DNA from 3 places in the Streptomyces spororaveus genome. Region 1 is predicted to be linked to each of the others. Evidence: riboswitches for the same ligand, from Rfam matches in the RefSeq annotation. Region 1 holds a riboswitch; each other region holds the start of a gene.
The links. A riboswitch is a leader RNA that binds a small molecule or an ion and turns the genes downstream of it on or off. The one in region 1 is predicted to bind cobalamin.
Positions count from the first base shown of each region.

Region 2: another riboswitch for cobalamin. It lies ahead of Sspor_RS04775 (CoA-acylating methylmalonate-semialdehyde dehydrogenase); the one in region 1 lies ahead of metE (5-methyltetrahydropteroyltriglutamate--homocysteine S-methyltransferase).
Region 3: another riboswitch for cobalamin. It lies ahead of cobN (cobaltochelatase subunit CobN); the one in region 1 lies ahead of metE (5-methyltetrahydropteroyltriglutamate--homocysteine S-methyltransferase).

Region 1 is NZ_BNED01000005.1:7,141,537-7,151,319, forward strand. It holds gene Sspor_RS34800 (right-handed parallel beta-helix repeat-containing protein) at 1-386, shown strand, start outside; gene Sspor_RS34805 (methyltransferase) at 422-1,480, shown strand; gene Sspor_RS34810 (acyl carrier protein) at 1,565-1,816, opposite strand; gene Sspor_RS34815 (SchA/CurD-like domain-containing protein) at 1,830-3,020, opposite strand; gene Sspor_RS34820 (FAD-dependent oxidoreductase) at 3,167-4,858, shown strand; gene Sspor_RS34825 (hypothetical protein) at 5,001-5,543, opposite strand; gene Sspor_RS34830 (hypothetical protein) at 5,540-6,070, opposite strand; cobalamin riboswitch at 6,285-6,513, shown strand; gene metE (5-methyltetrahydropteroyltriglutamate--homocysteine S-methyltransferase) at 6,694-9,009, shown strand; gene Sspor_RS34840 (TetR/AcrR family transcriptional regulator) at 9,006-9,623, opposite strand; gene Sspor_RS34845 (galactose-binding domain-containing protein) at 9,762-9,783, opposite strand, start outside.
Region 2 is NZ_BNED01000005.1:453,760-463,542, forward strand. It holds gene aceB (malate synthase A) at 1-171, opposite strand, end outside; gene aceA (isocitrate lyase) at 257-1,543, opposite strand; gene Sspor_RS04770 (short-chain fatty acyl-CoA regulator family protein) at 1,931-3,346, shown strand; cobalamin riboswitch at 3,418-3,588, shown strand; gene Sspor_RS04775 (CoA-acylating methylmalonate-semialdehyde dehydrogenase) at 3,794-5,293, shown strand; gene Sspor_RS04780 (acyl-CoA dehydrogenase family protein) at 5,298-6,443, shown strand; gene Sspor_RS04785 (enoyl-CoA hydratase/isomerase family protein) at 6,440-7,537, shown strand; gene mmsB (3-hydroxyisobutyrate dehydrogenase) at 7,534-8,436, shown strand; gene Sspor_RS04795 (enoyl-CoA hydratase) at 8,433-9,206, shown strand; gene Sspor_RS04800 (response regulator transcription factor) at 9,501-9,783, shown strand, end outside.
Region 3 is NZ_BNED01000005.1:1,984,724-1,994,506, reverse strand. It holds gene Sspor_RS11690 (ABC transporter ATP-binding protein) at 1-1,654, opposite strand, end outside; gene Sspor_RS11685 (immunity 49 family protein) at 1,956-3,470, shown strand; gene Sspor_RS11680 (hypothetical protein) at 3,561-3,782, shown strand; gene cobN (cobaltochelatase subunit CobN) at 3,896-7,513, opposite strand; cobalamin riboswitch at 7,556-7,687, opposite strand; gene Sspor_RS11670 (ferredoxin-like domain-containing protein) at 7,990-9,315, shown strand; gene Sspor_RS11665 (precorrin-8X methylmutase) at 9,312-9,783, shown strand, end outside.

The sequences.
Region 1 (9,783 bases):
GCGGCGGCATCTTCGTCGTCGGCGACGAGGGCGAGCCCGGAGCCGGGGACATGACCATCCGCAACAACCGGATCCACGAGAACAACAAGTTCTGCAAGGGCAACACCCGCCTCCCCGACATCCAGGGCGTCGGCATCGTCCTCACCGGGGCGGAGCAGACGGTCGTGCGTTCGAACGACATCCGCGGGAACGTCGGAGCCTCCCCGCTGTCCGGCGGAATCCTGCTGTTCAAGAGCTTCGTGGGCGCGACGAACACCGACAACGTCATCCGGGACAACGTGGTGCGGGACAACAAGCCGGCGGACCTGGCCAACCAGGGGACCGGAACGGGCAACCAGTTCGTCAACAACCGGTGCGCATCCTCCGTACCGGCCGGGATGTGCTGACGCGTGACCTCCCTGATCAGCAGAATCGAGGCCTCATGACCACGGTAAGTCCCACTTCGACCCCGATCCCCGCCCCCCAGCACACCCCCCAGCCGGCCATGCGCATGCGTGAGCTCGTCTTCGGGGCCGCCTGCGCCGCCGCCGTACGGGCCGCCGCCCGCCTGGGCGTGGCCGACGCCCTCGGGGAGTCGCCCGCCACCGCGTCCGAGCTCGCGACCGCGGTGAACGCCGCGCCGCTGCCCCTGCAGCGGCTGCTCCGCGCCCTGTCCTGCTACGGGATCTTCGCGGAGACCGAGGACGGGCAGTTCGTCCACACCGAGATGTCGCACCTGCTGCGCGAGGACGACCCGCACAGCCTGCGCTACATCGCCCTGTGGTGCACCGAGCCCTGGACCTGGCAGGCCTGGCCGCGGCTCGACGACGCCGTCCGCTCCGGCGGCAGCGTCTTCCAGGAGCTGTACGGCAAGGGGTTCTTCGACTACCTGCACCAGGACGCGCACGAGTCGGCCCACGTGTTCAACCGGGCCATGACCACCTCCAGCATGCAGTCGGCGCTGGACGTCGCGGAGCTCCTCGACCTCACGGGGATCTCGGTCGTCGCGGACATCGGCGGCGGCCAGGGGCACGTACTGGCGAGCCTGCTGGAGAAGCACCCGACGCTACGAGGTGTCCTGCTGGACCTGCCGGGCGTGGCGGCGAACGCGGATCCGCGGCTGCGGGGGGACGGTCCGCTCGCCGCACGGGCCGACATCGTCCCCGGGGACTGCCGCGAGGCCATCCCGGTCGACGCCGACATGTACATCATCAAGAACATCCTGGAATGGGACGACGACAGCACCCGCAGGACCCTCGCCAACGTCGTCGAGGCGGCCCGCCCCGGATCCCGGGTCGTCATCATCGAGAACCTGGTCGACGACACCCCGTCGATGAAGTTCACCACGGCCATGGACCTGCTGCTGCTGCTCAACGTCGGCGGCGCGAAGCACACCAAGGCCAGCCTCTGCGCCCGTATGGAGGACGCCGGACTGGTGATCGGCGAGATCCGGCCGGTCAACGCGTACCTGCACGCGTTCGAGTGCACCGTGCCCGGGTGACACCCGCCGGTATAGGGCCGAACGCCTTCGAGACCGGCACGAAGCCGGTCTCGAAGGCGCCTGCGGGAGTCCCGGGTGCCGGTGTCAGGCCGCCAGGGCGTTGTTGACGAGGTCGAGGAACTCGCGCGGCGACTTGCACCGGTCAGCGTCGGCGGGCAGCGGCCGGCTGTGCCGGTTCTCCAGCTCACCGACGATGCCGAGGAGCCCCAGGGAGTCGAGCCCCCACTCGTCGAAGCCCGAGTCGGGTCGGCTCGCCATGGCCGCGGGGTCGACGGTGACGCCCGCACCCTTCTTCATCAGGGCGGCCAGTTCTTCCATGGTCAGTCGAGCGGTCATGACGGACAACTCCTCAGGCTTGGGCCGGCGTACGCCGGTCGGTGATCAGGCGCATTTCAGAGCGCGCGAGGAAGCGTGAGATCTCCTGGTCGGTGGTCGGGACGCCGTCTTTGGCGCTGTCGAGCAGCCGGGCGAGCACCGCCGCCTTGTGGCCGCCCTCGACGCCGAGGGCCAGAGCGGGGCGCGCGTCGAGCGGGCCGCGCAGGTCGAGGAGCCGCACGACGATGTCGTCGCGCTGGAAGACGGTGCTGCCCTCGATGGGGCTCGTCGGATCGTCCACGGCCGCCTCGTCCTGCCCGGCGAGCAGCCGGGCGAGCGCCATGCCGCACCCGTCCTTCGCGGGGTAGAACAGGGCGTGCCGCGTGACGTCCGCGGACTCGCGGCCGCCGGCCGCCACATGGTGCACCGCCGGGAGCGCCGCACGGGTGAAGAACACCCGGGCCGATCCGGGGTCGCTGAGATCCCGGTCCTGCTCCAGGTACGGGTTGATGGCCTCCTCCAGCGCCTGCACCTCCGGCTGCTGGGCCACATGGCGCAGGGCCGCGAGGAGGTCGCCCTCGACCTCGACCGCCCGCACGACACGGTTGCCGTGCATGAAGAGCGAGGTGCGGCGCAGCCGGGTGTTCTCGTCGACCTGGGCCTGCGGGGACGTGTAACCGGCCAGGAGTTCCGCCACCACCGGCTCGCTGCCGGGTTTCACGGTGAAGGTGAGCGCGTGGCGGACCACGCCGTCACCGCGCCGCGGAGCGACCTGGAGGCTGCCCGGGGCCCGGTCCGCGGCGCCCGGCGAGGCGGTGGCGGAGGCGGCGACGGAGCCGGCGGAGGGCGGGCCGGTGAGGGAGGGTGAGCCGTGGCCCGGTCCCTTGCCGGTCTCCCGCAGCACGCTGAAGCGCAGCGAGCGGGTGTCCCGTACGCAGCCGTGGAGCGGCTGCACCGACGCGACGTGTTCCTCGCTGTTGACCCAGGCCAAGAACCGCGGTGCGCTCTCCCACTCGCTGGTGATGAGCCACTGCGACGGATTCTCGATCGACTGGCACAACTCGTCGCTGATGTGTCCGGGGACGGAGGACACCTGTTCGCGGAGATGTTCGTACACCTCCAGGAACTGATTCTGCGCACCGTCGTACAGATCCAGCAGCAGCACGACCCGAAGCCTCGAGCCGTCGAAGGCGGACTGGGATATCCGTTCCGACAAGGTTGTCATCGTTCACACTCCTTCGAGACCACACGGTCGCCACGGGCGGCGCCACCCGAACCGATCGTTGTCCCGTAATCCCTGCGGCGCGAGAGGAGAGAACCAAGCGGGTGAACGGGCGAGGGAACCGGCCTCGTACAGGGCATGGAAGAGCCATGAAGGAAAACGTCGACCACCACGTCCCGGTCCTCATCGTGGGCGGCTCGCTGGTGGGTCTGTGCACCTCGCTCTTCCTCGGCCGGCACGGCATCGAACACATGCTGGTCGAGAAGCACGCGGGTACCTCGATGCACCCACGCGGACGCGGTATCAACGTACGGACGATGGAGCTGTTCCGGGTCGCCCGTGTCGAGGACCGGATCCGTGAGGCCGCCTCGGTCCTGGCGGACAACCACGGCATCCTGCAGGGTGGCTCGCTGACCGGTGACGACCAGGAGTGGCTCTTCGAGGAGATCGACCCGGGCGGCGCGCTCGCGCGCTTCAGTCCGGCGGCCTGGTGTCTGTGCAGCCAGAACGACATCGAGCCGGTCCTGATGTCCGTTACCCCCACGCTGGGGGCCGACCTGCGGTTCTCCACCGAACTCCTCTCCTTCGACCAGGATCCGGGCGGGGTCACCGCGATCGTGAAGAACCGGGAGACCGGCGAACACAGCACGGTGCGGGCGGACTACCTCGTCGCCGCCGACGGGCCGCGCAGCCCCGTGCGGGAGGCGCTCCGGATCGGCCAGAGCGGCTCCGGGGACCTGTTCCACAACGTGAGCATCACCTTCCGGTCGCGGATGCTGGCCCATGTGGTCGGCGACCGGCGTTTCATCGTGTGCTACCTGACCAAGCCCGACGCCGACGGGGCCCTGCTGCCGGTCGACAACGGCGAGCGGTGGGTCTTCCACGCGCCCTGGCACCCGGATCGGGGGGAGACCCTGGAGGACTTCACCGACGAGCGCTGCGTGGAGCACATCCGCCGGGCCGTCGGCTCCCCCGACCTGGACGTCGAGGTCACCGGGAAGGCCCCGTGGCACGCCGCCGAGCGGGTCGCCGAGCGGTATGCGGTCGGCCGGGTCTTCCTGGCCGGTGACTCCGCCCACGAGATGTCCCCCACCGGGGCGTTCGGCTCGAACACCGGCATCCAGGACGCGCACAACATCGCCTGGAAGCTCGCCGCGGTGCTGAACGGTTCGGCCGGGCCGGGGCTGCTGCAGACCTACGAGGCCGAGCGGCTGCCGGTGGCCCGCGCGACGAGCGAGCGCGCCTCGGCGCGTTCGGCCGAGCACAGCCACCCGGGATACGAGCCCGACCCCGAGCCCATGTCCGCCGCCGGGGCCGCGCCCGGGGCCGAGCCCGACCCGGCCCCGCCCGGTGGCGCCGGCCGGCAGGGCGGGGTCCTCTCCGTGGCCATGGGCTACCGCTACAACCGGGGCGCGGTCCTGGGAGCCGACCCGGACCGACCCGTCGTACCCGAACGGATGCGGCTCTGCGGCGATCCGGGCAGCCGCGCACCGCACATGTGGCTCTGCGGTCCGGGGGATCCGGAACCGAAGTCCACGGTGGACCTCTACGAGCGCTCTTTCGTCCTGCTGTGTTCCGAGGACGCGCCGTGGCGTGCCGCGGGGCGGTCCGTCGCCGAGCAGCTGGGCCTGCCGCTGGACGTGTACGCGATCGGCACGGGGCCGGAGGCGGACCTGATCCCGGCGAACGGCGGTGACTGGACCGAGGTGCACGGCACGACCCCGGAGGGTGCGGTCCTCGTCCGCCCGGACGGGTTCGTGGCCTGGCGCTCGCCGCAGGCGGTGGCGGATCCGGAAGCGGTCCTCCACGAGGTCCTGACCACGCTGCTGGACCGGTCCTGAGCCGACCGGTCCCGTCGTCGCCGTTCCGCCTGCCGCGGGCACGAAGGGCGCCGTCCGGTGGAGCGATCCACGGGACGGCGCCCTTCACCTGGCGACGACGGCGGACCGGGTCATCCCGTCACCGGGTCATCGCGTCACCGGGTCATCGTGCCGTTTTCGAGCCGAGGCCCCCGGGAGTCCTCGGCACCCAGTCGAGGGTCGCCGAGGCCTGCTTCGGATCCGGCTCGCGCATGGTCACGCGCCAGCCGTCCTCCCCGGTGCGTCCGGTGAGGCGGACCACGAACGACTTGGTCTGGCCCGTGTCGTGGAAGTACACGACGACGAGCTGCCGCACGGACCCCTCGTCGTAGAACTCCGCGGTCACCTTCCCCTTGGCGCCCTCGTGGAAGGCCCGGATCCAGTTCCGGGCGGTCCGCTCCACGTCCCCCTTCGCGTCGTCGGGGTCGGCGGCGAGGGCCTCCACCCCGTCGGTCTTGCCGTCGGCGAGCCGCCAGATCAGCTGCTGGGTGATCCGGAGGGACGCGGAGGTGGGGTACCCGACCACGCCGAGCGGCTCGTGGTTCGCGTAGTCGGTCGCGTACCGCAGCTCCTCCTCGTCGGCGGCGCACGCGGTGAGAGTGCCCCAGGCCAGCACCGACACCAGGCCGGCGCGTACGAGGAGGGCGGCCCTCGGGCGGGCGCTCATCGCACGACCTTCGAACCGAGCTCGCCCGGCGTCTTCGGTATCCAGGGCTCCACGGCGGTGGCTTCGGCGGGGCCCGGCTCGGCCATCCCCACCCGCCAGACCTCCTTGCCGTCCAGCATCACGGCCCGGACGTAGAGCTCCTTGATCTGGCCGGTTTCATGCAGGTAGAGCACGACGGTCTGCCGGTACGACCCCTCGTCGTAGAACTCCGCGGTGACCTTCCCGCCGGCGCCCTTGCGGAACGCGGCGACCCAGTTCTCGGCGGTCTTCTCGGGGATGTCCTCGCCCTGTTTGTCGGACACCAGTGACGCCAGCCTGTCGACGTCGCCGTCGGCGATCCGCCACACCACCTCCTGGGCGATGCCCAGCGATCCGGTGGAGGGGTACCCGACGACGGAGAGCGGCTGGTGGCTGCTGTAGTCCCCGGTGTAGTTCATGCCTTCGGTGTCTTGCTCCGCCGAGCAGGCGGTCAGCGAGCAGAGTGCCAGGGCGCAGACGAGTGCGGCGCGCGGGACCGGTACAGCCATACTTCCTCGGTCTTCCGGTGGTCATCGAGCGATCTCGATGCAGGGAGCTGCAACGTACTGCTCTGACCGGGCAGTTTGATCCGGTAAACGGACAAGCCGGACACAACTCGCGCCTCAGTGATGCAATTCACTCAATGGCCGGATTTCGCCCCCGTGCGTCTCGCCCCGCCATCCGGAATGCGGACAACTCCGCGCGCCACCGGGCGTCGCCGTCTACTCTGGCCGGGCAGCTGGTTCGCCCCGTCCGCCAGGCGGGATGCGTCGTAAGAGGGAACCCGGTGGGAATCCGGGACTGCCCCGCAGCGGTGAGCGGGAACGACCGCCGTCATACGCACTGGGCCCGGCCGGGTCTGGGAAGCGACGGCCAGTAGGAGTCTCGTACGGCATCCGTACGACGGGACGCGCCCGCGAGTCCGAAGACCTGCCCGTTGCCCGTGCGCGGCCGATCGCGCACGGAAATCCCGGTGACCTCGTGGGCGGGTCGGCGACACATCAGGCGGACGACCGCGAGCACGTGCAGCCGCACGCGCCCGTACCCGGTCGGGATCCGCCCGGTTCGTCATCCCTTCGCGCCCTCGGCCCCTCACCGGGTCCACAGGAGAACGCTCGCGAAGGAGAGTTCCGTGACCAGCACGACCCCCGCCGCCGGCCGGCCCACCGTGGCCACCGTGTACGGCTACCCCCGCCAGGGCCAGAACCGCGAACTGAAGAAGGCCGTCGAGGGCTACTGGAAGGGCCGCCGCACCGCCGACGCCCTCCGGGAAACCGCCCGCGACCTGCGCCGGACCAACTGGCAGCAGCTGGCCGACGCCGGTATCACCGAGGTGCCGACCGGTGACTTCTCGTACTACGACCATGTGCTGGACACCAGCGTGATGGTCGGCGCCGTCCCCGAGCGGCACCGCGCCGCCGTCGCGGCCGACCCCCTCGACGGGTACTTCGCGATGGCCCGCGGCACCCAGGACGTGGCGCCGCTGGAGATGACCAAGTGGTTCGACACCAACTACCACTACCTGGTGCCGGAACTCGGCCCGGACACGGTCTTCACCGCCGACTCGACCCGGCAGGTCGCCGAGCTGACGGAGGCACTCCGGCTGGGGCACACCGCCCGCCCGGTCCTGGTCGGGCCCGTCACCTACCTGCTGCTGGCCAAGCCCGCCCCGGGCGTGGCCGCCGGCTTCCACCCGCTGGCGCTGCTCGACCGGCTGCTGCCCGTCTACGCCCGGGTCCTGGCCGACCTGCGCGCAGCCGGAGCCGAGTGGGTGCAACTGGACGAGCCCGCCCTGGTACAGGACCGGACCCCGGCCGAGCTGAGCGCCACCGCCCGCGCGTACCGGGAGCTCGGCGGATCGGGCGACCGCCCCAAGTTGCTCGTCGCCTCCTACTTCGACCGGCTCGGCGAGGCCCTGCCCGTCCTGGCCAAGGCGCCCGTCGACGGGCTCGCCCTGGACTTCACCGGGGCCGCGGCCGCACACCTCGCCGACCTCGCCGCCGTCGGGGGCCTGCCCGGCAAGCGCCTGGTCGCCGGTGTCGTGAGCGGCCGCAACATCTGGATCAACGACCACGAGAAGTCCCTCACCACCCTCGGCACCCTCCTGGGACTCGCCGACCAGGTGGACGTGGCCGCCTCCTGCTCCCTGCTCCACGTTCCGCTGGACGCCACCGCCGAACGGGACATCGACCCGCAGGTCCGGCGCTGGCTCGCCTTCGCCCGTCAGAAGACCGCGGAGGTCGCCACGCTCGCCCGGGGCCTGGCCCGGGGCACGGACGCCATCGCCGCCGAACTCGCCGCCAACCGGGCCGACCTGGCCTCCCGCGCCGGATCCGCCCTCACCCACGACCCCGCGGTCCGGGCCCGCACCGCCGCCGTCACCGACGCGGACGGGCGTCGCCCCCAGCCGTACGCCGAGCGGACCGCCGCCCAGCGGGCGCACCTGGGCCTCCCGGCGCTGCCGACGACCACGATCGGATCGTTCCCGCAGACCGACGAACTGCGCACGGCCCGCGCCGACCTGCGCGCCGGACGCATCGACACCGCCGGCTACGAGGACCGCATCCGGGCCGAGATCCGGGAGGTCCTGGCCTTCCAGGAGAAGGCCGGCATTGATGTCCTGGTGCACGGCGAGCCCGAACGCAACGACATGGTCCAGTACTTCGCGGAGCGGCTCACCGGCTACCTGGCCACCCAGCACGGCTGGGTCCAGTCCTACGGCACCCGCTACGTCCGGCCCCCGGTCCTGGCCGGCGACATCTCCCGTCCCGACCCGATGACCGTGCGCTGGACCACGTACGCGCAGTCGCAGACGTCCAGGCCGGTCAAGGGCATGCTGACCGGCCCGGTCACCATGCTGGCCTGGTCCTTCGTCCGCGACGACCAGCCCCTCGCCGACACCGCCCGCCAGGTGGCGCTCGCCCTGCGCGACGAGGTGGGCGACCTGGAGGCGGCCGGCACCCCGGTCATCCAGGTCGACGAACCCGCCCTGCGCGAAACGCTCCCGCTGCGGGCCGCCGACCACGCCGCCTACCTCGCCTGGGCCACCGAGTCCTTCCGTCTGACCACCGGCGGAGTCCGCCCGGACACCCAGATCCACACCCACATGTGCTACGCCGAGTTCGGCGACATCGTGGAGGCCATCGAGGACCTCGACGCCGACGTCATCAGCCTGGAGGCCGCCCGTTCCCACATGCAGGTCGCCGGTGAACTCTCGGGCGCCGGCTACCCGCGTGAGGTCGGCCCCGGCGTCTGGGACATCCACTCGCCGCGGATCCCCTCCGTGGCCGAGGCGGCCGCGCTGCTGCGCAAGGGGCTGGCGGCCATCCCGGCCGAGCGGCTGTGGGTCAACCCCGACTGCGGCCTCAAGACCCGGGGCTGGCAGGAGACCAGGGCCTCCCTGGAGAACCTGGTCGAGGCGGCCCGCCAGGTCCGCGCCGAGGTCTAGGGGGTGTCCTCGGGTGCGTGGCCGTCTCCGACGAGGCCCGCGACATGGTCGGTGATCATGTCGAGGATGTCCGCCGAGATCTCGGCGTCGCCGAGGACGAGGTGGTTCAGCGTCAGCCCGTCGGTCATGGCGGCCAGATAGCGGGCCAGTACGCCCACGGGCACGCGGAGCTCGAAGGCCATGTGGTGCCGTAGCTGCTCGATCAGTTCGGTGTAGGTGTCGCAGTAGCGCTCGTACTGCCGCCGCGCCAGGTGCTCGAAGCCGGGCCTGCGCAGGGCGTACTGGGTGAGTTCGTAGGTGAGCATGTGTTCGCCCGGGTGGGCGGACACATGGTCCCAGTACGCCTGGAAGCCCGCCCGGACGGTCTCCCGGAGGGTGGCCTTCGGCTGGATCGCCTCCCGTACCAGCGTGACGCTGTGGTCGGTGATCGCCGCGATGACGGATTCGAGCAGGGCCTGCTTGGAGTCGAAGCAGTAGTGGAAGACGCTCAGGGACACGCCCGCTTCGGCGGCGATCGACCTGGTCGTCGTCCCGGCGACGCCGTCGCGGGTCATCGCGCGGATCGCGGCCTCGGTCAGCTGCCGGCGCCGGTCGGCCGAGGGCATCCGTGCCATGGGCGTTCCTTTCGGTTCGTGCTGCGGTGCGTGGTGCGTGGCGCGCGGTGCAGGGCCGGGGGAGGGGCGAAGGCGGCCGGGGCCGGCCGGATCGGCAGATCCGGCCGGCCCCGGCCCCTGGACTCGCTTTCGGCGGGATCAGCTGCTGAAGACGCCGACC
Region 2 (9,783 bases), 6.7 Mb from region 1:
CAGGTGGCCCGAGCGGCGGTGGCGCTCCTTGAGGACCTCCCGGCGGCGGTCCGCGAAGGCGGTGTCGAGCCGGCCGATGAACTCCAGGGCCTCGGGGGTCAGGATCTCCTCGTGGCGCTCACCCGGCGCACCGAGGACCTGGACGCTGCTGGTCAGAGGCGAGAGGGGCATGCGGTTCTCCTCAGCGGGGGCGGTGGGTGGGTGCCCGGGGGAGGTCCCCCGGGCACCCGTCGCAGGAACTCGGCGCACAGACGGCCTAGTGGAACTGCTCTTCCTCGGTGGAGCCGGAGAGCGCGGTGGTGGAGGAGGCCGGGTTGACGGCGGTGGAGACGAGGTCGAAGTAGCCGGTGCCGACCTCGCGCTGGTGCCTCACGGCGGTGAACCCCTGGGCCTGGGCGGCGAACTCGCGCTCCTGGAGGTCGACGTACGCGGTCATGCCGTGCTCGGCGTAGCCGCGAGCGAGGTCGAACATGCCGTGGTTGAGGGAGTGGAAGCCGGCCAGGGTGATGAACTGGAAGCGGTAGCCCATCGCGCCGAGCTCCCGCTGGAACTTGGCGATCTGGTCGTCGTCCAGCGCGGCCTTCCAGTTGAAGGACGGCGAGCAGTTGTAGGCCAGCATCTGGTCGGGGTACCGCGCGTGGATCGCCTCGGCGAACTCCCGGGCCTGCGCGAGGTCCGGGGTGCCGGTCTCGACCCAGATCAGGTCGGCGTACGGGGCGTAGGCGAGGCCGCGGGCGATGACGGGGGCCATGCCGCCCCGCACGTGGTAGAAGCCCTCGGCGGTGCGCTCGCCCGTGCAGAACTCCGCGTCGCGTTCGTCGATGTCACTGGTCAGGAGGGTCGCGGCGAGGGCGTCCGTGCGGGCGATGATCAGGGTCGGGGTGTCGGCGATGTCGGCCGCCAGACGGGCCGCGTTGAGGGTGCGGACGTGCTGGGCGGTCGGGACGAGGACCTTGCCGCCGAGGTGGCCGCACTTCTTCTCGGAGGCCAGCTGGTCCTCGTAGTGGATGCCGGCCGCACCCGCCGCGATCATCGCCTTGGTGAGCTCGAAGGCGTTCAGGGGGCCGCCGAAGCCGGCCTCGGCGTCGGCGACGATCGGCGCGAGCCAGTCCGTGGTGTCGGTGCCGCCCTCGGCGGTGGCGATCTGGTCGGCGCGCAGCAGGGCGTTGTTGATCCGCCGGACCACCTGGGGCACCGAGTTGACCGGGTACAGGCTCTGGTCCGGGTAGGTGTGACCGGCCTGGTTGGCGTCGGCGGCCACCTGCCAGCCGGAGAGGTAGATCGCCTGGAGTCCGGCGCGCACCTGCTGCACCGCCTGGCCGCCGGTGAGCGCGCCGAGGGCGTGGATGTAGTCCTGTTCGTGGAGCTGTCGCCACAGCCGCTCGGCGCCGCGCCGGGCCAGGGTGTGCTCCTCGCGGACGCTGCCCGAGAGCCGCACCACGTCCTCGGCCGTGTAGGTGCGCTCGATGCCCGCCCAGCGGGGGTCGTCGGCCCACCGCTGCTTGAGCTGCTCGGCCGCCGCCGTCGTGTTCGCCTCTGCCATGACCGTCACCGTTTCCATCCGTCGCTTGTCTTGCCAAGGAGCCGGTCCGTGAGCCCGGCACCTTGGCACTCTGTGCCTGGTGGGGAGCTGCGGCCGCCGGACCCGGCCCTGGGCCGAAGCTGAGCAATGCTGCCGATCCGCCGGATCGAACTGTCTGGATGGCCGAAATCAGGGCGTGAATCGGGCCAGTCGGTTCTTCCCGGCCACCGTGTCCGGCGGGCCGCAGCACCGACTCTGGCAGTGACACCGGGTGCCATCAAGGAGGTACATCTGCCAAGCTCTGCGAATCTTCGGGGCGACAATTGCCAAGGTTGCGAAGCCCGGAGGTCGTGAAGATCCCCGTATCCTGGCGGCTCGTTCCGGCCCGGCAGACGGCGAGGGAGTGCGGTGGGCAAGACGTACGCGGGAGCGCGGCTGCGGCGGCTTCGTGAGGAGCGGCGGATGACCCAGGCCGACCTGGCCCGGGTGCTCGCCATCTCCCCCAGTTACCTCAACCAGATGGAGCACGACTCCCGGCCGCTCACCGTTCCGGTCCTGCTGCGGCTCACCGAGGCCTTCGGGGTGGATCCGGGGTTCTTCTCGGAGCGCGACACCAGCCGGCTGGTCGCCGACCTGCGCGAGGCGCTCGCGAACGAGGTGGCGCAGGCCCGCGTCTCCCCCTCCGACCTGGCCGAACTGGCCACCCGGATGCCCGCCGTCGCCTCGGTCCTGCTGGACCTGGGCCGCCGCGCCCAGCTCCTGGCCGAACGCCTCGCCGACGCGGCCGACGGCAGGGACGTGGCCGCCGACAGCCCGCGCTCGCCCCACGAGGAGATCCGCGAGTTCTTCTACCGCCGGCAGAACTACCTCCACGACACCGATCTCGCCGCCGAAGACCTCGCCGTCGAGATCGGCATCCGCCCGGGGGACGTCGTCCGTGCGCTGACCCGCCGGCTCTCCGAGCGGCACGGGATCAGGACGGCCACGGACTCCGACCGGCTGCACCACTACGACCCCGCCGCCCGCGTGCTGCACCTGTCGAACCGGCTCCGGCCGGGACAGCAGGCGTTCCGGATGGCCACCCAGCTGGCGCTCGTCGAGTACGGGGCCGAGCTGGACCGGCTGGCGGCCGAGGACTTCGCGCCCGGCTCCCCCGTCCACGCCCTCGCGCGGATCGGCATCGCCAACCACTTCGCGGGCGCGCTCATCCTCCCGTACCGCGCCTTCCACGCGGCCGCCGAGGAGTTCCGCTACGACATCGAGCGGCTCACCGACCACTTCGGGATCGGCTACGAGACGGTCTGCCACCGGCTGAGCACCCTGCAACGGCCCAGGCTGCGCGGGGTGCCTTTCTCCTTCGTGCGGGTGGACCGGGCCGGGAACATGTCCAAGCGGCAGTCGGCGACCGCGTTCCACTTCTCCCGGGCCGGCGGCACCTGCCCGCTCTGGAACGTCTACGAGGCGTTCGCCGCGCCCGGCCGTATCCACGTCCAGGTGGCGGCCATGCCCGACGGGCAGCGGTACCTGTGGACCGCCCGGGCCGTCACCCGCCACCGCGGCGGCTGGGGCGAGCCCGGCAAGACCTTCGCGATCGGGCTCGGCTGCGAGATCCGGCACGCCTCGCGGCTCGTCTACGCCGACGGGCTCGACCTCGGCAACACGGCGGCCGCCACGCCCATCGGCATGGGCTGCCGCCTGTGCGAACGGCTCGACTGCCCGCAGCGCGCCGTGCCGCCGCTCGGCCGGGCGCTGGCCGTGGACGAGAACAGCAGCACCTTCGTCCCGTACCCGGTGACCGGGAACCCTGCCCCGGCCCGGGGCTGAGCCGGCGTCAGGCACCGTCGCACAGAGGGCGCGCGGCGGCTCTGGACTTACTAGGACGTCCAACTATATGTTCGTGGCACAAGGTCCGCGGTGCAGGGAAGCCGGTGAGAAACCGGCACGGTCCCGCCACTGTGACCGGGGAGTGTGCTGCCATCCACACGCCACTGACGAGGTCTGTCGGGAAGGCGGGCGGCACGCGGGGATCCGGGAGTCAGGATACCGGCCGCGGATGTTCCGTGTTGTCCACGAGGATGGAGCAGACACGCATGGCACCGGTTTGTACCCACGACCCTGGTGATCCGGCGGAGCGCGCGCACACGTTCGCGCGCTCATAGGTCGTCCCTTTCGGCCCAGTCCCACGGCCTTCCCCAGCGGCGCACCCGATCGGGTGCCGTTCGCCGGCCCGCCGTGCCATCCCCGGATCCCACCTGACGAGAGCAGGCATCCATGGTCCGTGAACTCACCCATTTCATCGGCGGCAAGCACACCACAGGAACCTCCGGTCTCTTTTCCGACGTGTACGACCCCAACACCGGCGCCGTACAGGCCCGGGTCCCGCTCGCGGGGCGGGCCGACACCGAGGCCGCCATCGCCGACGCCGAACAGGCGCAGGCCGACTGGGGGCAGTGGAACCCGCAGCGCCGCGCACGCGTGCTGCTGCGCTTCCTCCAGCTGGTCGAGGACGAACGGGACTCCCTCGCCCGGCTGTTGTCGTCCGAGCACGGCAAGACCGTCGCCGATGCCCACGGCGACCTGCAACGGGGCCTGGAGGTGGTCGAGTTCGCGGCCGGTGTCCCGCACCTGCTGAAGGGCGAGTTCACCGACAACGCGGGCACCGGGATCGATGTGCACTCCCTGCGCTCCCCGCTGGGTGTGATCGCCGGGATCACCCCCTTCAACTTCCCCGCGATGATCCCTCTGTGGCAGGCCGCACCCGCCCTGGCCTGCGGCAACTCCTTCATCCTGAAGCCCTCCGAACGCGACCCGTCCGTACCGCTGCGCCTCGCCGAGCTGTTCCTGGAGGCCGGCCTGCCGCCCGGCGTGCTCAATGTGGTCAACGGCGGCAGGGAGGCCGTCGACACCCTCCTCGAAGACCCCCGCGTCCAGGCCCTCGGCTTCGTCGGCTCCACCCAGGTCGCCGCGCACGTCTACGCCGCCGCCGCGGCCCACGGCAAGCGCGCCCAGTGCTTCGGCGGCGCCAAGAACCACATGGTCGTGATGCCCGACGCCGACCTCGACCAGGCCGTGGAGGCCCTCATCGGTGCCGGCTACGGCTCCGCGGGCGAGCGCTGCATGGCCATCGCCGTCGCCGTTCCCGTCGGCGAGGAGACCGCGAACGCGCTGGTGGCCAAGCTGGCCGAGCGCATCGCCACTCTGCGCGTGGGCCGCTCCGACGACCCCGAGGCCGATTTCGGGCCCCTGGTCAGCCGCGACGCCCTCGACCGGGTGAACCGCTACGTCGGCATCGGGGCCACCGAAGGCGCCGAACTCGTTGTGGACGGCCGAGGGTTCACCCTGCCCGGGCACGGCGACGGCTTCTTCGCCGGAGCCACCCTCTTCGACCGGGTGACCCCGCAGATGCGGATCTACCGCGAGGAGATCTTCGGCCCGGTGCTGTCCGTCGTACGGGCCGCCGACTACGAGGAGGCCCTGCGCCTGCCCACCGAGCACCCGTACGGCAACGGCGTCGCGATCTTCACCCGCGACGGCGACACGGCACGCGACTTCACCCGCCGGGTGGGCGCCGGCATGGTCGGCGTCAACGTGCCCATCCCCGTCCCCGTCGCCTACCACACCTTCGGCGGCTGGAAGCGGTCCGGCTTCGGCGACCTGAACCAGCACGGCCCCGACGCCATCCGCTTCTGCACCCGTACCAAGACCGTCACCTCGCGCTGGCCCTCCGGGGCGAAGGAGGGCGCGAGCTTCACCCTTCCGACGATGGGTTGAGCCGGTGACCACGACCCTCACCCCCGATCAGCTCGCCCTCGCCGAGGTCACCCTCGACTTCGCCCAGGAGCAGCTCGGCCCGTACGCCGTCACCTGGGACCAGGACAAGCACTTCCCGCTGGACGTGATCCGGCGGGCGGCGGAGCTCGGGCTCGGCGGCGTCTACGTCCGCGAGGAGCACGGCGGTTCCGCCCTCGGCCGCGGCGACGGCGTCCTCGTCTTCGAGGCCCTCGCCACCGGCTGCCCCTCCATCGCCGGGTACCTCTCCATCCACAACATGGTCGGCTGGATGATCGACCGGTACGGGGACGCGGACCAGCGGTCCCGCTGGCTCCCCGGCCTGTGCTCCGCCCGGTCGCTCGGCAGCTACTGCCTGACCGAACCCGGCGCCGGGTCCGACGCGGCCGGGCTGCGCACCCGGGCCGAGCGCACCGACGACGGCTATGTGCTGACCGGGGTCAAGCAGTTCATCTCCGGCGCCGGCGCCTCCGAGGTCTACATCGTGATGGCGCGCACGGGCGGGGAGGGCCCGGGCGGCATCTCCGCGTTCGTCGTCGAACGCGCGGACCCCGGGGTCTCCTTCGGCCCGAACGAACGCAAGATGGGCTGGAACGCCCAGCCCACCCGCCAGGTGATCCTCGACGGGGTCCGCGTCCCCGCCGACCGGCGGCTCGGCGCGGAGGGCGACGGCTTCCGCATCGCCATGAACGGCCTCAACGGTGGCCGCCTCGGCATCGCCGCCTGCTCGCTGGGCGGTGCGCAGAGCGCCCTGGACCGCAGCCTCGCGTACCTGGCCGACCGGCAGGCCTTCGGGAACCGGCTGCTGGACGCCCAGGCCCTGCAGTTCCGGCTCGCGGACATGGCCACCGAGCTGGCCGCGGCCCGCGCCCTGGTCCGCCAGGCCGCCGACGCGCTGGACCGGGGCGACCCGCTGGCCCCGCAGCTGTGCGCGATGGCCAAGCGGTTCGCCACGGACACCGGCTACGCGGTCGCCGACCGGGCCCTCCAGCTCCACGGGGGCTACGGCTACGTGAGCGAGTACGGCATCGAGAAGATCGTCCGTGACCTTCGGGTCCACCAGATCCTGGAAGGCACCAACGAGGTCATGCGCATCATCGTCGCCCGCGGGCTCACGGAGGCCCCGCGATGAACCACGGAAACCCCGGGGACCACGACCGGGACCAGGACCACGTACTCCTGCGGACCGAGGGCCACACCGCGTACATCACCCTCAACCGCCCCCAGGCGCTCAACGCCCTCACCCGTCCCATGGTGCTGCGCATCGACGAGGCGCTCGCCGGCTGGCAGCACGACCCGGCCGTCGCGGCCGTCGTCGTCGAGGGCGCCGGCGAACGCGGCCTGTGCGCGGGCGGCGACATCCGCGCGATCTACGAGGACGCCCGCACGGGCGGCACGGCCTCGGCAGCCTTCTGGCGCGACGAGTACCGGCTCAACGCCCGCATCGCCCGCTACCCCAAGCCGTACGTCGCCCTCATGGACGGCATCGTCATGGGCGGCGGCGTCGGGATCTCGGCCCACGGCACCGTGCGGATCGTCACCGAACGCTCCCGCGTGGCCATGCCCGAGACCGGCATCGGCTTCGTCCCCGACGTCGGCGGCACGTACCTGCTGGCGCTGGCGCCCGGGGAACTGGGCACCCACCTCGCCCTGACGGGTGCCCCGGCCGGGGCGGCGGACGCGCTGATCTGCGGCCTCGCCGATCATTTCGTGCCCTCGGAACTGCTGCCGCGGCTGGCCGCGGACCTGGCGCGGGCCTCCGTACACGAGGTGCTGGAACGGTACGTCGGGACCGCACCCGGTGGCGCGCTCGCCGGTGACCGCGAGTGGATCGACCACTGCTACGCGGCCGACACGGTGGAGGACATCGTGGAGCGCCTGCTCCGCAGCGGCGTCCCGGCGGCGGAGAAAGCCGCGGCCACGCTCGGGGCCAAGTCCCCCACGGCGCTCAAGGTGACCCTGGCCGCCCTGCGCCGGGTACGCGAACTCGGCCCGCTGGAAAGGGCTCTGGAGCAGGAGTACCGGATCTCCTGCGCGGCGCTGTCCTCCCCCGACCTGGTCGAGGGGATCCGCGCGCAGGTCGTCGACAAGGACCGCAGCCCGCGGTGGTCGCCGCCCTCCCTGGCGGAGGTGGGCCCGGTGGACGTGGAACGGTTCTTCGCCCCGCTCGGCGCGCGCGAACTGGGGCTGACCCATGCGGAATCGACTCAGGAGGTGCCCTGGTGAGCACGACCGTGGCGTTCGTCGGACTGGGCCACATGGGTGGCCCGATGGCGGCCAACCTCGTCGGGGCCGGACACCGCGTCCTCGGCTTCGACCTGGTGCCCGAGCTGCTGGCCGCTGCCGCGGCGACGGGGGTGGAGCCGGCGGTCTCGGCCGCCGCCGCGGCCGCCGACGCCGACGTGGTGATCACCATGCTGCCGGCGGGCGGACACGTCCTCGCCCTGTACGGGGAGGGCGGCCTGCTCGGCGCCGCGCGGCCCGGCACCCTGTTCGTCGACTGCTCGACCATCGACGTGGCCGACGCGCGGGCGGCGCACGAGGCCGCCGGGGCGGCCGGTCACCGGTCCCTCGACGCGCCCGTCTCGGGCGGGGTGGTCGGCGCGCGGGCGGCGAGCCTCACCTTCATGGCGGGCGGCGGCGCCGAGGAGTTCGCGGCGGCGCAGCCGCTGCTCGGGGCGATGGGCAGGAAGGCCGTGCACTGCGGGGCGGCGGGCGCCGGGCAGGCCGCGAAGATCTGCAACAACATGATCCTCGCCGTCTCGATGATCGGTGTGAGCGAGGCCTTCGTCCTCGCCGAGAGCCTCGGCCTGGACCACCAGGCCCTCTACGACGTGGCGTCCACCGCCTCCGGCCAGTGCTGGGCCCTCACCGTCAACTGCCCCGTGCCCGGACCGGTTCCGGGCAGCCCCGCCAACCGTGACTACCTGCCCGGCTTCGCCGCGCCCCTGATGGCCAAGGACCTCGCCCTGGCGGCGAACGCCCTGCGGGCCGGCGGGGTGGAGGCTCCGCTGGGCCTGAAAGCCGCCGAGCTGTACGCCGACTTCGCCGCGGGCGAGGGCGCCGGCCTCGACTTCTCGGCGATCGTCCACACCCTGCGACCCCGGAACGGAACATCCGCATGACCTACGAAACCGTCCTGCTGGAGCGCAAGGGCCGGGTGGCCCTCCTCACCCTCCACCGGCCGGAGGCCCTCAACGCCCTCGACCTCCGGGTGATGACCGAGGTGGTGGCCGCCGCGGAGGAACTGGACCGGGACCCGGAGGTCGGCTGCATCGTGCTGACCGGCTCCGCGAAGGCCTTCGCGGCCGGCGCCGACATCAAGGAGATGCGGCCGCGCAGCTACATGGACATGTACCTCTCGGACTGGTTCACGACGTGGGACCGGCTCGGCCAGGTCCGTACGCCCACCCTCGCGGCGGTCTCCGGCTACGCCCTGGGCGGCGGCTGCGAGCTCGCCATGATGTGCGACATCCTGCTCGCCGCGGACACCGCGAGGTTCGGGCAACCCGAGATCAAGCTCGGGGTGATCCCGGGGATCGGGGGTTCCCAGCGGCTCACCCGGGCCGTCGGCAAGGCCAAGGCGATGGAACTGTGCCTGACGGGCCGCACCATGGACGCGGTCGAGGCCGAACGGGCCGGCCTGGTCTCCCGGATCGTCCCGGCCGACGAGTTGCTGTCCGAGGCCCTCGCGGTCGCCGAGACCGTCGCCGGGATGTCGAAGCCGGTCGCGATGATGGCCAAGGAGGCCGTGAACCGGGCCTTCGAGACCACCCTCGCCGAGGGCGTCCGCTTCGAACGCCGGCTGTTCCACGCGGCCTTCGCCACGGCCGACCAGGAGGAGGGCATGTCCGCCTTCGTGGACAAGCGCCCGCCCCGCTTCACGCACCGCTGAGCCACGCGCGGGGACCGGGTGCGAAGCCTCCGTGCCCAGTACGGCGCCGGCGAACAGTCCTGCGGCCATCCTCGGGAGGCGACGACGGAGCCGATGTACTTGTTCATCGACTCCGTACCGCCGAGAGCGGTCGCAAGAGCCGAAACCGGCCAGAGGCGTACTTCCGGCATTTCCCTTCGGATCGGACTGCGGCCGCCGCATTGTTCGGGGAATGTACGGATGGCGGCGCGCCCACCGGAAGGGCGGGGCGGCCCGGTTAGCATCGATGCTGCCAACCGCGGCTGAGAGGCAGTGATGACGGAGTCCAGGGGCCTCGTACTGATCGTCGAGGACGAGCGCCACATCTCCGACGTGCAGCGCCTCTATCTGACCCGCGAGGGTTTCGGTGTCCACGTCGAGGCCGACGGGTCCGCCGGTCTCGCGGCGGCGCGGCGCATGCACCCGGTGGCGATCGTCCTGGACATCGGCCTGCCCGGCATGGACGGCATCGCCTTCTGCCGCGCACTGCGGGACGCCGGCGACTGGACACCGGTCCTGCTGGTCACCGCCCGCGGTGAGGAGGCCGACCGGATCCTCG
Region 3 (9,783 bases), 5.2 Mb from region 1:
CGAACTTCTGCCACTGCCCGCCGGAGAGCTCCGAGGCACCCCTGAACACCCGGGCGAGCAGCGTCTCGTAGCCGCGCGGCAGCTTCTCCACGATCCGGTCGGCCCCCGCGTACCGGGCGGCGGCCAGCACCCGGTCGTCCGCGTCGGCGGCTGCGTGCGCCTCCCGGTCGCCGGCATCGGGGCGGCCGATGGCGATGTTGGTCCGGGCGGTCACCGGCCAGCGCTCGAAGTCCTGGGTGAGGAGGGCGACCCGGTCGAAGACCTGCTCCCGGTCGGCGTCCCGTACCTCGACCCCGTCCCAGGTCACCGAACCCGAGTCGGGCAGGTGCAGACCGGCCAGCAGCTTGACGAGGGTGCTCTTGCCGGAGCCGTTCTCCCCGACCAGGGCGACCACCTGGCCCGCCTCGATGGTGAGGGAGACCCCGCTGAGGGCGCGCTCGTCCCGGTCCGGGTAGCTGAAGTCCACGTCATGGAGCCGTACCGCCGCGAGCCGTTCGGGCAGCGGGGCGCCGCCGGACGGGATGGCGCGGCGGGCCGCCTCGGCGACGAACCGCTCCAGGTCCCGCACGTACAGGGACTCCTCGTGCAGGGTGTTGGTGGTGGCCACCAGCGCCCCCAGGCTCGCCGAACCGGTGCGCACCGCGATCACGGCGGTGCCGGCGACGGCGAGGTCCATCCGGCCGGAGACGATGAGCCACCCCATCGCCCCGTAGGTGACCAGTGCCGCCACGCCGGAGAGTGCGGCGGCCAGCAGTTCGGTGGCGGCCTTGTCCTTGGCGAGGCGGGTGGCCTCGCCCTCGGCGACCTCGGCCATGTTGCGGTAGTGGCCGAGCAGGTAGCGGCCGACGCCGTGCACGCGTACCTCGGGGGCCGACGTACGGGAGATCAGCAGCTGGCCGATGAGCCGGGCGGCCCGGACGTGCTCCACCCAGGTGATCATCGACAGGTAGCGGCGCTGCGCCACCCGCATCGCGCCCCAGCCGCGCGGGGCGGCGATCAGCAGCAGCATCGGCAGCAGCAGGGGGTGCAGTACGGTCAGCACCCCGGCGGTGGCGACCAGGGAGATGACCCCGCCGAGGGTGGCCACGCACGCGCCGACCGTACGGCGGGCGGAGGGCGGCCCCCACTGGGCGCTGTCCAGCAGCCGCCGGAACTCCCCGTCCTCGATGGCCTCCAGCTCCACCTCGACGGCGGCGCTCAGGTACTGCTCGTACGCGGCCCGTTCGACCTTGGGCTCCAGCCGTCCGGCGGCCGCCGTGGAACGGGAGGCCAGTACGGCCCCCAGTACGGCGACCAGCGCCCCGGCGGCGAGGGCGGGCAGGGCCGCGTACAGCCGGTCCGCGGCGCTGCCCTCGCGCAGCAGCGTACCGAGCACATCGCTGATGACGAGCAGCCCGACGGCGGAGGTGATCCCCTGCCCGGCCTCGGCGACGGCGACGGTGAGCAGGGCGGGCCGGTCGGTGTCCCAGGCGAGGCGCAGGGTCCCGCCGACCATGCGGGGCATGGAGCGCAGGGTGGTCAGCAGCCGCCCTTCGAGTGGGGCGTATTCGTGGTTGGACCAGCCGGCGTCGTAGCGCAGGGGCCCGCCGAAGAGGTGCCGCTCGCTCTCGGAGACGGCGGGCTCCGTGGCTTCGGGCCGCTTGAGGAGCCTCATGCGCGGCCACCTCCGCCCGGTGTCGGGTCGAACACCACATGAACGTGTACGGATCGCAAGATTCCTCCCGAGGCGCTGCGGCCGCGAACTGACGCCGCAAGAACGTGGCTGCTCAGAGCGGCGTCACGGGGCCCGGGGGACGAATGCCCGCACACAGTTGCGACGACACTCCGGACCCCATGAGCCGCGCGGAGACCCGGCGTTCGAACCACCCGCAGGTGGCGATGCCCCCGTTCGAGGGATTGCGCCGCGGGTCGGGGCTGCTGCGGGAGATACGCAGGCGTCTCGTAGGGTTCGGGGGGTGAATCAAGACAACTCCCCTGAATCCACTACCGGTCACGGCGGCGAGAGCGCCGAGGAGCTGCTGCGCGGGGTGCATGCCCGGCTGTTGGCCCATGACTCGCTCAGCCCGGAGGTGATCGCCAGTCTGCGCTATGCCCGGCTCGTCGCCGACGGGCTCGTCTTCGCCTACGCCCTCGACGGGCCGGCCAGCGTGCGCGTCCTCACCGACGGGGACGTGGAGCGCGTCGGGCTCGATCGGCTGGGGCAGGCGGCGCGCGCCAACCTGCTGCGCGCACCCGTCACGTACGAGGACGTGCCCGTCGAGGGGCGGGCCACGCTGCACTCCGTCTTCGGCGACTCGCACTTCGTGGCCTCCAAGGCGCTGTACCTGGGGGAACTGGCACGGCAGGTCACCGGCGAGTCGCTGCCGCACGCCGGCGCCCTCGTCGTCGTCCCCACCCGGCACCTGCTGGCCTACCACCCGATCGCCGACGGCTCGGTGGTGGACGCCCTCAACGACCTGGCCGCGTACGCCCTGGGCGCCTACGAGGACGGGCCCGGGCCCCTGTCGCCGCGCGTCTACTGGTGGCACCGGGGCGGCCTGACCTCGCTCACCGTCGTCGACGAGGACACGCGCACGCTGTCGCTGCAGCCGCCGCAGCAGCTGCTCGGCCTGATGAAGGGGCTGGTCCGCCTCGACCGGGCCGGCCGGATCGCCACCCCCGGCTCGGAGCAAGCCCCGGAACCCGACGGGCTCGCCACCGCGACCGCCGAGTCGATAGCCCGGCTCGCGCACGAGCCGTCGGGGCTCGGCGACGCCTTCGCCTCCGCGCTGGCGCTCGCCCACGTCCGCTGCGCCGCCGATCCCCACGCCTCCGACGTCGTCACGTGGGACGCGTGGGAGTCGTCGGTGCGGCTCGGCTCCGCGCTGTTCACCGGAGCCGGGCCGGAGCAGTGGTACCTGGGCGAGCAGGGCGCCGTGCAGTTGCCCGCCACGCCCGCGGCCCCGCCCGCGGACGCCCGCGCCTGGCTCGACGCCCTCTACGTCGCGCTCGTGTGCCGCGCGCACGACCGGGTCGCCCGGCTGTGCGGGGTCCCGCTGGAGACGCTCCGGCAGGACGACACCGTCGACGCCTACGTCCTGCATTGGATCGACACCCTGCAGACCTACCTCTCCGCGAGCGGCTCCGCCGACGCCGTCGTGGAGAAGCTGCTCGCCACCATGCAGTCGTCCCTGCCCGAGACGCTGACCCACTCGCCGGACGAGTTCGTCAACCGCGTCGACTTCCAGCCGGTCTCGCTCTTCCACCGCCTCTTCACGCGGGACCACGACGCCTTCGGCGAAGCGCTCGCCGAGGCCCTCGCGGAACACGGCGGCTACTGGGAAGGGTCCGCGGCGCCGCGCGCCCACGTGGCGCTCGGGCCGCTCGCCATGGCCTGCCTCGCCCACGACCAGGGTTTCCCGCTCGGCCCGGAACTGCCGCACCTTCCGGCGTACCTGGTCGACGGCAAGCGGATCGAGCACATCTCCTGACACACCGGCGGGGTGTCGGAGCGTGGGGTGATTGTCGGATTGGGTTAGGTTTGCCCCGATATTCGTTTCGGTATTCCGAGAGGGACGGTCATGGCGATCGATCTGGACAAGGTGCTCGACAAGGCGTGGGCCGACAAGCCGCTCGCCGAGGTGCTCGCGGCTCCCGTCGCCGCGCTGAAGGGTGTCAGCGACGAGGACGGCAAGCTGCTGCACCAGGCGTTCGGGGTCAAGACCGTCGCCGACTTCGGACAGCTGAAGTACGTCCGCTGGGCCCAGGCGCTCGTCGCGCTGAACCAGACCGTCAAGGCGTAGGTACGCGGTGCCGGGTCCGCGTGCTCGGGGTGCGCGGGCCCGAACGAGGGAAGCCGTCCCCCTCACCCCAGTGGCTGGGTGAGGGGGACGGCCTGTGCTCCGTTCCGTGAGGGCTACTCGGACTCGCCCTCCAGGTTGCCCTCCGTGTCCAGGTAGACCTGGCGCAGGGATTCGAGGATCTGCGGGTCCGGCTTCTCCCACATGCCGCGCGACTCGGCCTCCAGCAGGCGCTCCGCGATGCCGTGCAGGGCCCAGGGGTTGGCCTCCTCCAGGAAGGCGCGGTTCGTCGGGTCCAGGACGTACGTCTCGGTGAGCTTGTCGTACATCCAGTCCGCGACCACGCCCGTCGTGGCGTCGTAGCCGAAGAGGTAGTCCACCGTCGCCGCGAGCTCGAAGGCGCCCTTGTAGCCGTGGCGGCGCATCGCCTCGATCCACTTGGGGTTCACGACGCGGGCGCGGAAGACGCGCGAGGTCTCCTCGACCAGGGTGCGGGTCTTGACCGTCTCCGGGCGGGTGGAGTCGCCGATGTACGCCTCCGGGGCCGTGCCGCGCAGGGCGCGGACCGTGGCCACCATGCCGCCGTGGTACTGGAAGTAGTCGTCCGAGTCGGCGATGTCGTGCTCGCGCGTGTCGGTGTTCTTCGCCGCGACCGTGATGCGCTTGTAGGCCGTCTCCATCTCGTCCCGGGCGGGGCGTCCTTCGAGGCCGCGGCCGTACGCGTAACCGCCCCACACCGTGTAGACCTCCGCGAGGTCGGCGTCGGTGCGCCAGTCGCGGGAGTCGATCAGCTGGAGGATGCCGGCGCCGTAGGTGCCCGGGCGCGAGCCGAAGATACGGGTCGTCGCGCGCCGCTCGTCGCCGTGCTCGGCCAGGTCCGCCTGGGCGTGGGCCCGGATGTAGTTGTCCGAGGCGGGCTCGTCCAGCGAGGCCGCCAGCCGCACCGCGTCGTCGAGCAGGCCGATGACGTGCGGGAACGCGTCCCGGAAGAAGCCCGAGATACGGAGCGTCACATCGATGCGGGGGCGGCCGAGCTCCTCCAGCGGGATCGGCTCCAGGCCGGTGACGCGACGCGAGGCCTCGTCCCAGACCGGGCGGACACCGAGGAGGGAGAGGGCTTCCGCCACGTCGTCGCCCGACGTGCGCATCGCGCTGGTGCCCCAGAGGGACAGGCCGACCGAGGCCGGCCACGCGCCGTTGTCGGTGCGGTAGCGGGTGAGGAGCGATTCGGCCAGCGCCTGGCCCGTCTCCCACGCGAGGCGGGAGGGGACGGCCTTCGGGTCGACCGAGTAGAAGTTGCGGCCCGTCGGCAGGACGTTGACCAGACCGCGGAGCGGGGAGCCGGAGGGGCCCGCCGGGATGAAACGGCCGTCCAGGGCCGCGACCACGTGCGCGATCTCGTCCGTGGTGCCGGCCAGGCGCGGCACCACCTCGCGGGCCGCGAAGGACAGGACGGCCGCCACGTCCGCCGAGTGCCCGGCCGCGACCGAGGGCACGGCGTCGAGGGACCAGTTCGCGTCCTCCATCGCCTGGACCAGCGCGCGGGCCTGCTCCTCGACCGTGTCCGCGGACGTACGGGTGGCCTTGGACTCGTCCAGTCCGAGCGCCTCGCGCAGACCCGGCAGGGCCGTCGTACCACCCCAGATCTGGCGGGCGCGCAGGATCGCGAGGACCAGGTTGACCCGGGACTCGCCCGTCGGCGCGGCGCCCAGGACGTGCAGACCGTCACGGATCTGGGCGTCCTTGACCTCGCACAGCCAGCCGTCGACGTGCAGCAGGAAGTCGTCGAAGCCGTCGTCGTCCGGACGCTCCTCCAGACCCAGGTCGTGGTCGAGCTTGGCCGCCTGGATCAGGGTCCAGATCTGGGCCCGGATGGCCGGCAGCTTCGCCGGGTCCATGGCGGAGATCTGCGCGTACTCGTCCAGGTGCTGCTCCAGGCGCGCGATGTCGCCGTACGACTCCGCGCGCGCCATCGGCGGCACCAGGTGGTCGACCAGCGTGGCGTGCACGCGGCGCTTGGCCTGCGTGCCCTCGCCCGGGTCGTTCACCAGGAACGGGTAGATGAGGGGCAGGTCACCGAGCGCGGCGTCCGGGGCGCAGGCCGCGGACAGGCCCGCGTTCTTGCCCGGCAGCCATTCCAGGTTGCCGTGCTTGCCCAGGTGGATCATCGCGTCGGCGCCGAAGCCGCCGTCCTCGGCACGCGCCTGGATCCAGCGGTACGCGGCCAGGTAGTGGTGCGACGGCGGCAGGTCCGGGTCGTGGTAGATCGCGATCGGGTTCTCGCCGAAGCCGCGCGGCGGCTGGATCAGGATCAGCAGGTTCCCGCGGCGCAGGGCGGCGAGGACGATGTCGCCCTCCGGGTTCGCCGAGCGGTCCACGAACATGTTGCCCGGGGCCTCGCCCCAGTGCTCGGTCACGCTGTCGCGCAGCTCGGCCGGGAGCTCCGCGAACCACCGCTTGTAGTCGGCGGCCGGGATCCGGACCGGGTTGCGGGCCAGCTGCTCCTCGGTCAGCCAGTCCTGGTCGTGGCCGCCGGCCTCGATCAGGGCGCGGATCAGCTCGTCGCCGTCGCCGGAGACCAGACCGGGGATGTCCTCGGTCGGCCCGAAGTCGTAGCCGCCCGCGATGAGGGTGCGCAGCAGCTCCACGGCACTGGCGGGAGTGTCGAGGCCGACCGCGTTGCCGATGCGCGAGTGCTTGGTCGGGTACGCGGACAGGACCAGCGCGACCTTCTTGTCGCGGCGGTCGATGTGCCGCAGCCGGGCGTGCCGTACGGCGATCCCCGCGACCCGGGCGGCCCGCTCGGGGTCGGCCACGTAGGCGGGCAGGCCGTCCTCGTCGAGCTCCTTGAAGGAGAACGGGACGGTGATCAGACGGCCGTCGAACTCGGGCACCGCGACCTGCGTGGCGGCGTCCAGCGGGGACAGGCCCTCGTCGTTCTCCTCCCAGGCGGCACGCGACCCGGTCAGGCACAGGGCCTGCAGGATCGGCACGCCGAGACCCGCGAGCGCGCCCGCGTCCCAGGACTCGTCGTCGCCGCCCGCCGAGGCGGTGGCGGGCTTGGTGCCGCCGGCCGCAAGGACCGTGGTGACGACCGCGTCGGCCGATTCCAGCGCGGCGATCAGCTCCGGCTCGGGCGTGCGCAAGGAGGACACGTACAGCGGCAGCGCCTGGGCGCCGTGGCCCTCGATCGCCTCGCACAGGGCGTGTACGAAGGAGGTGTTGCCGCTCATCTGGTGGGCGCGGTAGTAGAGCACCGCGATCCGCGGGCCCTCGGCGCGCTGCGGGGTGCGCTCCAGCGGGCCCCAGGTGGGGGAGGCCGCCGGGGGCTCGAAGCCGTGGCCGGTGAGGAGCACGGTGTCGGAGAGGAACCGGGCCAGCTGGTCCAGGTTGGCGGGGCCGCCGTGGGCGAGGTAGCCGTGGGCCTCGGCCGCGATGCCGATGGGGACCGTGGAGGCCTCCATGAGCTGGGCGTCCGGAGCCTGTTCACCGGTCAGCACCACGACCGGGCGGGTCTGGCCGGGGGCCAGCAGCAGGTCGAGGCCGTCCTGCCAGGCGCGGAGGCCGCCGAGGAGGCGTACGACGACCAGGTCGACCCCGTCGAGGAGGCCGGGCAGGTCGTCGAGGGGGAGACGGGAGGGGTTCGCGAACCGGTACGGGACGGGGCCGTCCGCCGTGTTCGCTGCGCGGGCGCTGAGCAGATCGGTGTCGGACGTCGACAGCAGCAGGATCATGCGGCGGCAGGCCTTCCTCGGGGTTTCCGCGCCCCGGGCAGTGTGAGGACAGCGGGAGTTCCTGACTCACCCCGGTCGCCGGATCGCTCCGCGGGGTTCACAGTGGCGGGACCGCGCCGGAATCGCACCGGGCTTCCTCCCATGTCGCCGTCCTCGGCGACGGCGGGCCGTATGGTCCGCCGGAAGGTCATCTTAGGGGCGAGCGGCTCCCGCCGGGGTGGGTGGGGTGGCTGGTGGCTCCCGCCGGGGTGGCGGCCGGCTCCGAAGGGGTGGGGCGGGGCGGCTTGTGGGTGCGGCGCCGTTGCCGGGGCTCTGCCCCGGGCCCCGCGCCTCAAACGCCGGCGGGGGGGGGTGTACCGGGCGGCGGGGCGGGTGGGGCCGGGGGAGTGGCGTGCGCGGCGGCGGGGACGGAATCGCTGGTCGGGGTGGTGACGGACACAGGTCCGGGGGTCGCAATCGTGGGTATGCTCGCGGCCATGCCCCAGCCCCCCTCCGCCGCATCGCGGGACGAACCCGTCATACGGGAGCGCGGTGACGCCTGCCCGGGCGCGCTGCGGCTGCACGCGGCGGACGACGGGTTCCTGGCGCGGGTCCGGTTGCCGGGCGGGCTGCTCACCGTGCGGCAGGCCGAGGCGCTGGCGCTCGCCGCCGACCGGTTCGGTGACGGGCACCTGGAGCTGACCTCGCGCGGCAACGTGCAGCTGCGCGGGCTCGCCGACGGCTGCGGCGCCGGGCTCGCGGAGCTGCTGGACGGGGCCGGGCTGCTTCCCGCACCGAGTCATGAGCGGGTACGGAACATCGTGGCCACGCCCATGTCCGGCTTGGACGGCCCGGACGGACCGGACGGACCCCGGGATCCGGCCCGGCCCGACGCGCTGGCCTGGGCCATGGAGTTCGACCGGCTGCTGTGCGCGAGCCCCTGGGCGGCCGCGCTGTCCGGGCGGTTCCTGTTCGCCTTCGACGACGGGCGCGGGGACGTGGCCTCGCTCGGCCCCGACGTGACCGTGCTCGGCCGTCCCGAGGGCCGGGCGCTGGTCCGGCTGGGCCGCGCCGCCGACGCCGTGGAGCTCGCCGGACGGGACACCCCCCGGGCGGCCCTGTCGGCCGCCCGGTACTTCCTCGACGCCGTCGCTGCCGCGGGCACCCAGGCCTGGCGGGTCTCCGAACTCCCCGCCGAACACGCCCTGGAAACCGCCGAGTTCGTCCGGCGCCTCGGCGCCGCCGGGATCGCCGCCACGCCCGCCGGCGCCCCGCGCCGGCCGTACGCGGCCCCGCCCCGGCCGGGGCGGTCGGCCGGGCACGACGGCCGCGCCACCCTGTGCGTGCTGCCCCCGCTCGGCCGGCTCGGTTCCGCCCAGTGGCGGGTCCTGGTACGGGTCGCGGACGAGGACGGGAGCGGCCGGCTGCGCGTCACCCCGTGGCGCAGCGTCGTCCTGCCCTCGGTGGGCGGGAACGGGGCCGGCCGGATCGAGGACGCCGGGCTGGTCCTCGCCCCCGACAGCCCCTGGCAGTCCGTCACCGCCTGTACCGGGCGCCCCGGGTGCGCGAAGTCCCGCGCGGACGTACGCGCCGACGCGCGCGCCGTCGCCGACCTCGCGCGGGGTCCGCTGCCCGTGCACTGGTCCGGCTGCGAGCGCCGCTGCGGACACCCGCGCGGCACCGCCTGGGTGGACCTGGTCGCCACCGGCTCCGGATACCGGCTCGCCGCGCCCGGCCGCCCCGTACGCGACGACGTACGGCCCTCCGAACTTGCCGCGGCACTCGCGGACGCCCGCACCGACCCCGACGTAGTGAAGAAATGAGCGAGTACACCGTGTTTGAGTACGAGAAGGACGGCGCGGCCATCTACCGCCAGTCCTTTGCCACGATCCGCGCCGAGGCGGACCTCTCCGGGCTGCCCGACACGGTCGCCCAGGTCGCGGTGCGCATGATCCACGCCTGCGGAATGACCGACCTCCCGCAGGACCTCGGGTTCACGCCCGAGGTCGTGCTGCGCGCCCGCGCGGCGCTGGAGGCGGGCGCGCCGATCCTGTGCGACGTGCAGATGGTCGCCAGCGGTGTCACCCGTAAGCGGCTGCCCGCCGGCAACGACGTGATCTGCACGCTCTCCGACCCGGCCGTACCGGAGCTCGCCGCGAAGATGGGCACCACGCGCAGCGCCGCCGCCCTGGAGGTCTGGCGCGACCGCGGGCTGCTGGAGGGCTCGGTGATCGCCGTCGGCAACGCGCCGACCGCGCTGTTCCGGCTGCTGGAGATGATCGAGGAGGGCG